Regions from separate parts of the Streptomyces sp. NPDC058198 genome, predicted to be linked through region 1. Evidence: riboswitches for the same ligand, from Rfam matches in the RefSeq annotation. Region 1 holds a riboswitch; each other region holds the start of a gene.
What was found. Region 1 has a riboswitch for cobalamin ahead of ACFVWW_RS29140 (cobalamin biosynthesis protein). Riboswitches for the same ligand answer to the same signal wherever they lie in the genome.
Positions count from the first base shown of each region.

Region 1 (3,269 bases):
CCGCACGACGACACCCGGCTCGGCGGCCAGCGCGTCCACATCGGTGAAGTTGGACATCAGCGGTACGGCGCAGACCGCCACCCGCAGCACGTCCTCGCCGTGCGGGGGAGCGGTCAGCGACTCGCGCACGGCGCCGCGCAGGGAGACCCGCAGCCCGTCCTCCTCGTCGATGCCCAGACCGTGCCGCCACGGCAGCACCCCCAGCGTGGCCCGCCCGGTCAGCCCGCGGAGCATCTCGAGACCCGGCTCCAGCAGCGACACGTCGCCCCGGAACTTGTTGACGAGATAGCCCGCGATCAGCGCCTGGTCCTCGGGGCTCAGCAGCGCGGTCGTCCCGAAGAACGAGGCGAAGACCCCGCCGCGGTCGATGTCCCCGACCACCACCACCGGCAGCCGTGCGGCCCGCGCGATGCCCATGTTCACGATGTCGGTACGCCGCAGATTGATCTCGGCGGGGCTGCCCGCCCCCTCGCAGATCACGGCGTCGTAGCTGCCCCGCAGCTCTTCCAGGCACTCCAGGACGGTCCCGAGCAGGGCTGCCCGCCCGCCGCCGTACAGGGCTCCTCCGGGGGACGACGGTCCGCCGGGCTCTCCGAAGAATCCCTTGGCGCTCAGCTCGCCCACCGGCCGCCCCAGCAGCACCACTTGGCTGCTGAGGTCGCTGCCCGGCTTCAGCAGGACGGGATTCATCAGCGCGGACGGCTCGACCCGGGCCGCCTGGGCCTGCATCGCCTGCGCCCGCCCGATCTCCGCGCCCTCGCGCGTCACGAACGAGTTCAGGGACATGTTCTGCCCCTTGAAGGGCGCGACCTTCACCCCCCGGCGTACGAGCCACCGGCAGATGCCCGCGGTGACGACGCTCTTCCCCGCGTCCGAGGTCGTTCCGGCTATCAGCAGCCCACCGCCGCGCCCGCCCCGACTCATCCGCGTCCCTTTCCCGAAGCTGTCCGCCGTAGGGCGCCGCAGCCGAACCGGCCGGCCACACAGGCCGCCAGGGCGAGCTCGCTCACCCGGCGCGACAGGCGCACGGCCCGCTCGATGTCCGCGACCTCGACGGGCCGCCCCTCGCCGTTCAGCACGGGCCGGTGCTCGACGCGTCCGCCGTACGTGAGCGTCCCGCCGAGCCGTACGCCCAGCGCGCCGGCGAACGACGCCTCCACCGGGCCCGCGTTGGGGCTCGGATGGTGGCGGGCGTCGTCGCGCAGCGCCCGCACGGCCCCCCGGGGATCGCCGCCGGCCAGCACGGCCAGCGCGGCGGTCAGCCGGGCGCCGGGCCAGCCGGCCACATCGTCGAGACGGGCCGAGGCCCAGCCGAACCGGCGGTACACGGCGGACTTGTGACCCACCATCGCGTCCAGGGTGTTCACGGCACGAAAGCCCACGAGCCCCGGCACCCCCGCGACCGCTCCCCACACCAGCGCGCCCACGACGGCGTCGGAGGTGTTCTCGGCGACGGACTCCACGACGGCCCGGGCGATCTGCTGTCCGTCCAGGGCCTGCGGGTCACGTCCGCACAGATGCGGCAGCCGCTCCCTGGCCCGTTCGATGTCCCCGGCGGCGAGCGCGCCGCCGATGGCCCGCGCCTCCCGCCCCAGCGAGGTGCCACCGACAACGGCCCAGGTGGCGGCGGCGGTCAGGGCCACAGAGGCGGCGCGACGGTCCCGTACGCCCCGGGCGGCGAGCGCCGCGGCGCCGACGGCGCCACCGGCGCACACCACGGTGTGCAGCGCGCCCCATCCGCGGTGGTCACGCCGGAGCGTCCGCTCGACGGCCCCCGCGGTCCTGCCGAACACGGCGACCGGGTGGCCCCGTCGGGGATCGCCGAACAGCCGGTCGCACAGGAGGCCGGCGGTGGCGCCGTACGCGAAGACCCGCTCGGCGGCTGAACCGCGGCCAGGCATGGCGAAATGTCCTCACTCAGGGTCCGCGCCCCGGCTCGACGAAATGCGGCGGCGAGAGTTCCTGGCTCCTGGGGACGAGATTCCCAGTGACAGTGGCGGGACCGCGCCGGATTCGCACCGGCTTCCTCTTCTGCCTCCGTATATGGCCCCGGCAGTCCACCACGCTGCGCAAACACCCGTCAACTCATCTCTGACCTGCGACGGGACAGAGTGCCCAGCCCCACACGGCGCGTGTTCCCCACGGGCCACAAGGAACCGGCCCCGGCGCACACGAAGTGCGCCGGGGCCGGCCGGGGTCGAACTGCCGTAGTCGAACGGTGTCGTAGTCGAACTGTGCTCAGGGGTCAGGCGACGATCAGGTAGATGCCGTACGCCACGGCCGCCGCGCACAGCGCGAAGCAGGCGTAGGCGCCGGTGCGGGCCAGTGCCACCGAGCCGTTGGCGCCCTGAGTGGCGGCGGACTCCTGCTTGGCGAGGCCCACGATGCCCAGGGTGAACAGGCCCACGAGTCCGATCGTGGCCACGAGGCTGACGCCGAAGACGGAGCCGAGGGCTGCCCAGTCGATGTTCATGCGGTCCTTTTCCTTGCGGTCTGGTCGGCGGGGGAGCCGTTACACCGTGGCGGTTCGCGCCGGCTCGCCGGCGGGGCCCGTGGGGGCCGGGATGGTGGTCGAGAGGTCCTGCGCGGCCGCGGCGGCGGCCGTGGGCGGCGGGGTGACGGCCGCGATGGCGGTGGTCACCACACCCGCGGGCTCGGTGTCCGTGGCGGGGCCGGCCTCGCCGCCGGTCTCGTTGACGTTCGTGTGGTCGACCGGCCGGCGGCGCGAGGCGAGCCAGATCACACCGGACAGCACGACGAGCAGGACGGCGACGACCGTGACGCCCCAGGCGCCCTGGCCGGTCAGGAACTCGGCGCCGGCGGCGACCAGGCCCGCGGCGGGCAGCGTCAGGCCCCAGGCGACGAACATCCGGGTGGCGGTGGACCAGCGGACCACCCCGCCCTTGCGGCCCAGGCCCGCGCCCATCACGGCGCCGGAGCAGGACTGCGTCGTGGAGAGGGAGAAGCCCAGGTGGGAGGAGGCCAGGATGACGGTCGCGGCGCTGGTCTGGGCGGCGAAGCCCTGCTGCGGCCTGAGGTCGGTGAGGCCGGTGCCCATGGTGCGGATGATGCGCCAGCCGCCGAGGTACGTGCCGAGCGCGATGGCCACACCGGCGGAGACGATGACCCACAGCGGGGGGTTGGAGCCCGGCGCGAGGACGCCGCCGGTCACCAGCGCGAGGGTGATGACACCCATGGTCTTCTGCGCGTCGTTGGTGCCGTGGGCGAGGGAGACGAGACCCGCGGAGGCGATCTGGCCCGCCCGGTAG
Region 1 covers NZ_JBHVVP010000012.1:155,878-159,146, forward strand. The annotation lists gene ACFVWW_RS29135 (cobyric acid synthase) at 1-924, opposite strand, end outside; gene ACFVWW_RS29140 (cobalamin biosynthesis protein) at 921-1,901, opposite strand; cobalamin riboswitch at 1,934-2,069, opposite strand; gene ACFVWW_RS29145 (hypothetical protein) at 2,246-2,473, opposite strand; gene ACFVWW_RS29150 (anion permease) at 2,513-3,269, opposite strand, start outside.

Region 2 (3,269 bases), on a different contig from region 1:
GATCGGGTTCTCGCCGAAGCCACGCGGCGGCTGGATCAGGATCAGCAGATTGCCACGGCGCAGGGCCGCGAGGACGATGTCGCCTTCCGGATTACGGCTCCGGTCCACGAACATCTCGCCGGGCGGCGGCCCCCAGTGCCGCTCCACCGACTCCCTCAGGGCGGCGGGCAGTTGGGCGTACCACCGGCGGTAGTCGGCGGCGGGGATACGGACCGGATTGCGGGCCAGCTGCTCCTCGGTCAGCCACTCCTGGTCATGGCCGCCGGCCTCGATCAGCGCGTAGATCAGCTCGTCGCCGTCGCCGGACTCCAGGCCCGGGACCTCTTCCGTACCGAAGTCGTAGCCCTCGGTACGGAGCCGGCGCAGCAGGGCGACGGCGCTGGCCGGGGTGTCCAGACCGACGGCGTTGCCGATCCGGGAGTGCTTGGTCGGGTACGCGGACAGCACCAGCGCGAGGCGCTTCTCCGGGTTCGGGATATGGCGCAGACGGGCGTGCCGTACGGCGATCCCGGCGACGCGCGCGGCCCGCTCGGGGTCGGCGACGTACGCCGGAAGACCGTCCTCGTCGATCTCCTTGAAGGAGAACGGGACGGTGATGAGCCGGCCGTCGAACTCCGGCACGGCGACCTGCCCCGCGGCGTCCAGCGGCGACAGACCTTCGTCGCTCTCCTCCCAGGCGCTGCGCGATCCGGTCAGGCACAGGGCCTGGAGAATCGGTACGCCGAGGGCGGCGAGGGCGCCCGCGTCCCAGGACTCGTCGTCGCCGCCCGCCGAGGCCTCGGCGGGCCTGGTGCCGCCCGCGGCGAGCACGGTGGTCACGAGGGCGTCGGCGGCGCGCAGCGCGTCGAGCAGCTCGGGCTCGGGGGCGCGCAGGGAGGCCACGTACAGCGGCAGGGCCCGGCCGCCGGCCCTCTCGATCGCGGAGCACAGGTCGTCGACGAAGGCGGTGTTGCCGCTCATGTGATGGGCGCGGTAGTAGAGCACCGCGATCAGCGGGCCGCCGCCCGCCAACGGGCGGGGGGCGCGTAGGAGCGGTCCCCAGGTGGGCGCGGCGGCGGGCGGCTCGAAGCCGTGGCCGGTCAGCAGGACGGTGTCGGAGAGGAACCGCGCAAGCTGCTCCAGGTTGGCGGGACCGCCGTGGGCGAGATAGGCGTGCGCCTCGGCGGCGATGCCGATGGGGACCGTGGAGGCTTCCATCAGCTGGGCGTCGGGGGCCTGTTCGCCGGTGAGGACCACCAGGGGGCGGTCGGCGGCGAGGAGCTGGTCGATTCCGTCCTGCCAGGCGCGCAGCCCGCCGAGGAGACGTACGACGACGAGGTCGGCGCCCTCCAGCAGCGCGGGCAGCTCGTCGAGCGCGAGCCGGGCGGGGTTGGCGAACCGGTACGGGACCGGGCCGCCCGCCGCACGGGCGCTGAGCAGATCGGTGTCGGACGTCGACAGGAGCAGGATCATGCGGCGTCTCGCCTTCCTCGGGGTCCGCGCCCCGGGCGGTAGGAAGACGGCGGGAGTTCCTGGCTCACCCGGCTGCTGCCGGGCTCACAGTGGCGGGACCGCGCCGGATTCTCACCGGGCTTCCTCCCCTGACGCCGTCTATGGCGGTGACGGGCCTGAAGACCCGTCGTCTGCATAGTAAGTGCTGCAGGTCACGGCGGGGAGGGCGCCTGGGCGAACGGCCGGACGGGGCCGGGGTGAACAGCCGGGCGGGGGCCGGGTGAACAGCTGGGCGGAGGCCGGGCGAACAGCGCGAGAACGGCCGGGCGGAGGCTGAACGGAGGCCGGAGCCGACGGCCGGGCGGCGGCCGGAACGGGCGGGGAGGGCGTCGGAGTACGTGGGTATGCTCGCCGCCATGCCGCCTACCTCGCCAACACCCGTGAACCGGGACGAAGCTCCCGTCCGGGAGCGCGGTGACGCCTGCCCAGGAGCGCTCCGGCTGCATGCCGCCGACGACGGCCGGCTGGCACGACTGCGGCTGCCCGCCGGTCTCCTGACGCACCGTCAGGCGGAGGCGCTGGCGACGGCGGCCGAGCGGCTGGGCGACGGCCGGCTGGACATCACCTCGCGGGGCAACGTCCAGCTGCGGGGGCTGGGCGAGAGCTGCGGCGGGGAGCTGGCGGAGCTGCTGTACGAGGCCGGCCTGCTGCCCTCGGAACGGCACGAGCGGGTACGGAACGTGATCGCTTCGCCCCTGTCGGGACTGGACGGAATCCCCCGCGCGGACGTGCGGTTGTGGGCCCGGGAACTGGACGCGCTGCTGTGCGCGAGCGAGGCCGCGACGGCTCTCTCGGGGCGGTTTCTGTTCGCGCTGGACGACGGCCGCGGTGATGTGGCCGCCCTGGGCGCGGATGTGACGTTGCTCGCACAGTCGGACGGAACAGCGGTGTTGCATACCGGGGCGAACGGGTCAGGACTGCGGGTCTCCGCGGGCGACGCCCCGCGCGCCGCTCTGTTGGCGGCGGAGACCTTCCTCACGGTGGCGGCGGCGAGCGGCTCGGGCGCCTGGCGGGTACGGGAGTTGCCCGCGGGCCATGGGCTGGACGCGGCGGTGACCACGGGGCTGGCGACGGCCGGGATCGCGACGGAGCCGGTGGCCGAGTACGGGGCGGAGTACGCGACGGAGCCCGGGGCGGCGTACGGGGCGGAGCCCGGGGCCGAGTACCGCGCCGAGTACGGGGCGGACGTGGCGCGGCCGGAAGCCGGGCCGCCCGTCCCGGGGCCGGTCCACTCCCCCGACGGGACCGTGGCGCTGTCCGTGTACGCCCCGCTGGGACGGCTGAGCGTCGCGCAATGGCGGCTGCTGCTGTCGGCAGGCGAGCGCGGGACGAACGACCGCACCCTGCGGGTGACCCCCTGGCGCGGAGTGATCGTGCCGGGCCTGGACCCGGCCACGGCCCACGACCTCCTGGACCGCCTCCGCACCGCCGGACTGATCACGGACCCCCACTCCCCCTGGCACAACGTCGGCGCCTGCACCGGCCGGCCCGGGTGCGCGAAGGCACTCACGGATGTACGGGCGGACGCGGCCGAAGCCGTAACGGCCGCCCGCCCCGGTGACCTGCCCGCCACCGGCCCCGGCGGACCGCCCGCCACCGGCCCTGGTGACCTGCCCGCCACCAACCCCGGTGACCTGCCCGTCTACTGGTCGGGCTGCGCCCGCCGCTGCGGCCATCCACAGGGCAGCTGGGTGGATGTCGTCGCGACCGGCGAGGGCGGCTACGACATCTCGGTGCGGGGACATCTCCTCAGGGCCACCACAGGACCAGAACTCGCC
Region 2 covers NZ_JBHVVP010000017.1:49,205-52,473, reverse strand. The annotation lists gene cobN (cobaltochelatase subunit CobN) at 1-1,452, opposite strand, end outside; cobalamin riboswitch at 1,486-1,635, opposite strand; gene cobG (precorrin-3B synthase) at 1,848-3,269, shown strand, end outside.
Region 2: another riboswitch for cobalamin. It lies ahead of cobN (cobaltochelatase subunit CobN); the one in region 1 lies ahead of ACFVWW_RS29140 (cobalamin biosynthesis protein).

Region 3 (3,269 bases), on a different contig from region 1:
CTTCGGCGACCAGCGCGGCGCGCGGTCCTTGTCGATGACCTGGGCACGGATGCCCTCCAGCAGGTCAGGGGTGGTGAGCGCGGCGCACGAGGCGCGGTACTCCTGGTCGAGCACCTGCTCCAGCGTGGTCAGTCCGCGGGCCAGGCGCAGCGCGGCGAGGGTGGCCTTGAGGGCGGTGGGTGACCGGGTCAGGATCGTTTCCGCGGCCTCCTTCGACGCCGGCCGGCCGTCGCCGAGCAGCCGGTCGACGATCTCCTCCACCGAATCGGCCGCGTAACAGGCGTCGATCCAGCCCCGGTCCGCGGCGAGTTGGCCCTCCGGCGCGGAGCGCGCGTACCGGCGCACCGTCTCCCGTACGTCCGCGTCGGCGAGCTCGGCGCGCAGGTCGTCGAGCCGGTCCGAGGGTACGAAGTGGTCGGCGAGCCCGCACAGCAGCGCGTCCGCCGCGCCCACCGCCCTTCCGGTGAGGGCGAGATGCGTTCCCAGCTCGCCGGGCGCGCGGGACAGCAGATAGGTCCCGCCCACATCGGGGACCAGCCCGATGCCGGTCTCCGGCATGGCGACGGCCGAGCGCTCGGTGACGATCCGTACGCTGCCGTGCGCCGAGACACCGACTCCGCCGCCCATCACGATGCCGTCCATCAGGGCGACATACGGCTTGGGGTAGCGGGCGATACGGGCGTTGAGCCGGTACTCGTCGCGCCAGAAGGCGGTCGAGGCGTCCCCGCCGCCGGTGCGCGCGTCCTCGTGGATCGCGCGGATGTCACCGCCCGCGCACAGCCCGCGTTCACCCGCCCCGGAGATGATCACCGCGGCGACGCTCGCGTCCCGCTCCCACTCCGCCAGGGCCGCGGACATCGTCAGCACCATGGGGTGGGTGAGGGCGTTGAGGGCGCGGGGGCGGTTGAGCGTGATGTGGGCCGTGCGGCCCGCCCTGCCGGTCAGTACCGGTCCGTCCTGGCCCATGCTCTCGCTGGTTCCTTCCGTGATCCGACGCATGCGCCCCAGTATCGGACATGTCCGTTCCATGGATCTAGCTGGTCCCCGCCCCCTCCGTGGCTCTAGACGAGTCATTCCGAAGTCCCGTCTGCCCGGCGGTGTCCGGCACGCACGCTCGCGGCGTTGCCGAAATGCCCTAGTAGCTCCGCTACGAGGGCACCTCGGCGCCTTGCGATCGCACGCACCGGACACCGCCGGGCCCGCCCTCCGGGCGGACGACGCTACTTCGGAATAACTCGTCTACGCTGGGGACGCAGCTGGTTCGCCCTGCCCGCCAGGCAGACGCGTCGTAAGAGGGAACCCGGTGGGAATCCGGGACTGCCCCGCAGCGGTGAGTGGGAACGACCGCCGTCATACGCACTGGACGCACCGCGTCCGGGAAGCGACGGCCAGTAGGAGCCTCGTACCCGTACGGATACGTACGGTCACGGCCACGAGGCGTGCCCATGAGTCCGAAGACCTGCCACTGCCCGTGTGCGAGCACCGCACACGGAGATCTCGGTGACCTCGTGGGCGGGTCGGCGGTTCTCGGGCGGGCATGCGCGCGACGCGGTGTGCTTCGCCCCGGCTTCCGTTCCTTCGCTTCCCACGGGTCGACCCGGGATCGTTCCCGCATGACTCGCGAAGGAGAGTCCCGTGACACCCAAGTCCGCAGCCGCGGCGTCCCGGTCCACCGTCCATGGCTACCCGCGCCAGGGCCCCGACCGTGAACTGAAGAAGGCCATCGAGGGCTACTGGAAGGGCCGGGTCACCGCGGAAGCCCTGCGGGAGACCGCCGAGGGGCTGCGCCGCGACAACTGGCGGCAGCTGGCCGGTGCCGGTCTCGGTGAAGTGCCCACGGGTGACTTCTCGTACTACGACCATGTGCTCGACACCAGCGTCATGGTCGGCGCCGTCCCCGCCAGGCACCGGGCGGCCGTCGAGGCGGACGCCCTCGACGGCTACTTCGCCATGGCGCGCGGCGCGCAGGATATGGCGCCGCTGGAGATGACCAAGTGGTTCGACACCAATTACCACTATCTCGTCCCCGAGCTGGGCCCCGACACCGTCTTCCGCGCCGACTCGGCCAAGCAGGTCGGCGAGTTGCGCGAGGCCGTGGCGCTCGGCCACACCGCCCGGCCCGTGCTGGTCGGTCCCGTCACATATCTGCTGCTCGCCAAGCCCGCGCCGGGTGTGGCCGCCGGCTTCGAGCCGCTGACCCTGCTCGACCGGCTGCTCCCGGTGTACGCGGAGGTGCTGGCCGATCTCAGGGCCGCCGGCGCCGAGTGGGTGCAGCTCGACGAACCCGCGCTGGTCCAGGACCGTACGCCCGCCGAGCTGAACGCGACCGCGCGCGCCTACCGCGAGCTCGGGGCGCTCACCGACCGGCCCCAGCTGCTGGTGGCGTCGTACTTCGACCGGCTCGGCGAGGCGCTTCCCGTGCTGGCCAAAGCCCCCGTCGAGGGTCTCGCCCTGGACTTCACCGGTCCCGCCGCCGCCAACCTCCGCGACCTCGCGGCGGTCGGCGGCCTGCCCGGCAAGCGGCTCGTCGCCGGGGTGGTGGACGGCCGCAATGTGTGGATCAACGATCTCGCGGCCTCGCTGACCACCCTGGCCACGCTGCTCGGTCTCGCCGACCGGGTCGATGTGTCGGCATCCTGCTCCCTGCTGCACGTCCCGCTGGACACGGCGGCCGAGCGGGAGCTCGATCCGCAGCTCGCGCGGTGGCTGGCCTTCGCCCGCCAGAAGACCGACGAGGTCGTCACACTCGCGCGCGGTCTCGCCGGGGGCACAGGACCGATCACGGCCCGGCTCTCCGCGAACCGCGCCGATCTGGCCTCCCGGGCCTCCTCGGCGATCACGCGTGATCCCGCGGTACGGGCCCGCTCCGCGGCCGTGACCGCCGCGGACGCCCGCCGGGGCCAGCCGTACGCCGAGCGCACCGTCGCCCAGCGCGAGCGGCTCGGACTGCCGCTGCTGCCGACCACCACCATCGGCTCGTTCCCGCAGACCTCGGAGTTGCGCACGGCGCGCGCCGAGCGGCGGGCGGGACGGCTGGACGAGGCCGGCTACGACGAGCGGATCGAGGCCGAGATCCGTGAGGTGATCTCCTTCCAGGAGAAGGCCGGGATCGATGTCCTGGTGCACGGCGAGCCCGAACGCAACGACATGGTGCAGTACTTCGCCGAGCAGCTCACCGGCTATCTGGCCACCGGGCACGGCTGGGTCCAGTCGTACGGCACCCGCTATGTCCGTCCGCCGATCCTCGCCGGGGACATCTCGCGTCCCGC
Region 3 covers NZ_JBHVVP010000014.1:102,012-105,280, reverse strand. The annotation lists gene ACFVWW_RS30565 (enoyl-CoA hydratase/isomerase family protein) at 1-999, opposite strand, end outside; cobalamin riboswitch at 1,241-1,482, shown strand; gene metE (5-methyltetrahydropteroyltriglutamate--homocysteine S-methyltransferase) at 1,636-3,269, shown strand, end outside.
Region 3: another riboswitch for cobalamin. It lies ahead of metE (5-methyltetrahydropteroyltriglutamate--homocysteine S-methyltransferase); the one in region 1 lies ahead of ACFVWW_RS29140 (cobalamin biosynthesis protein).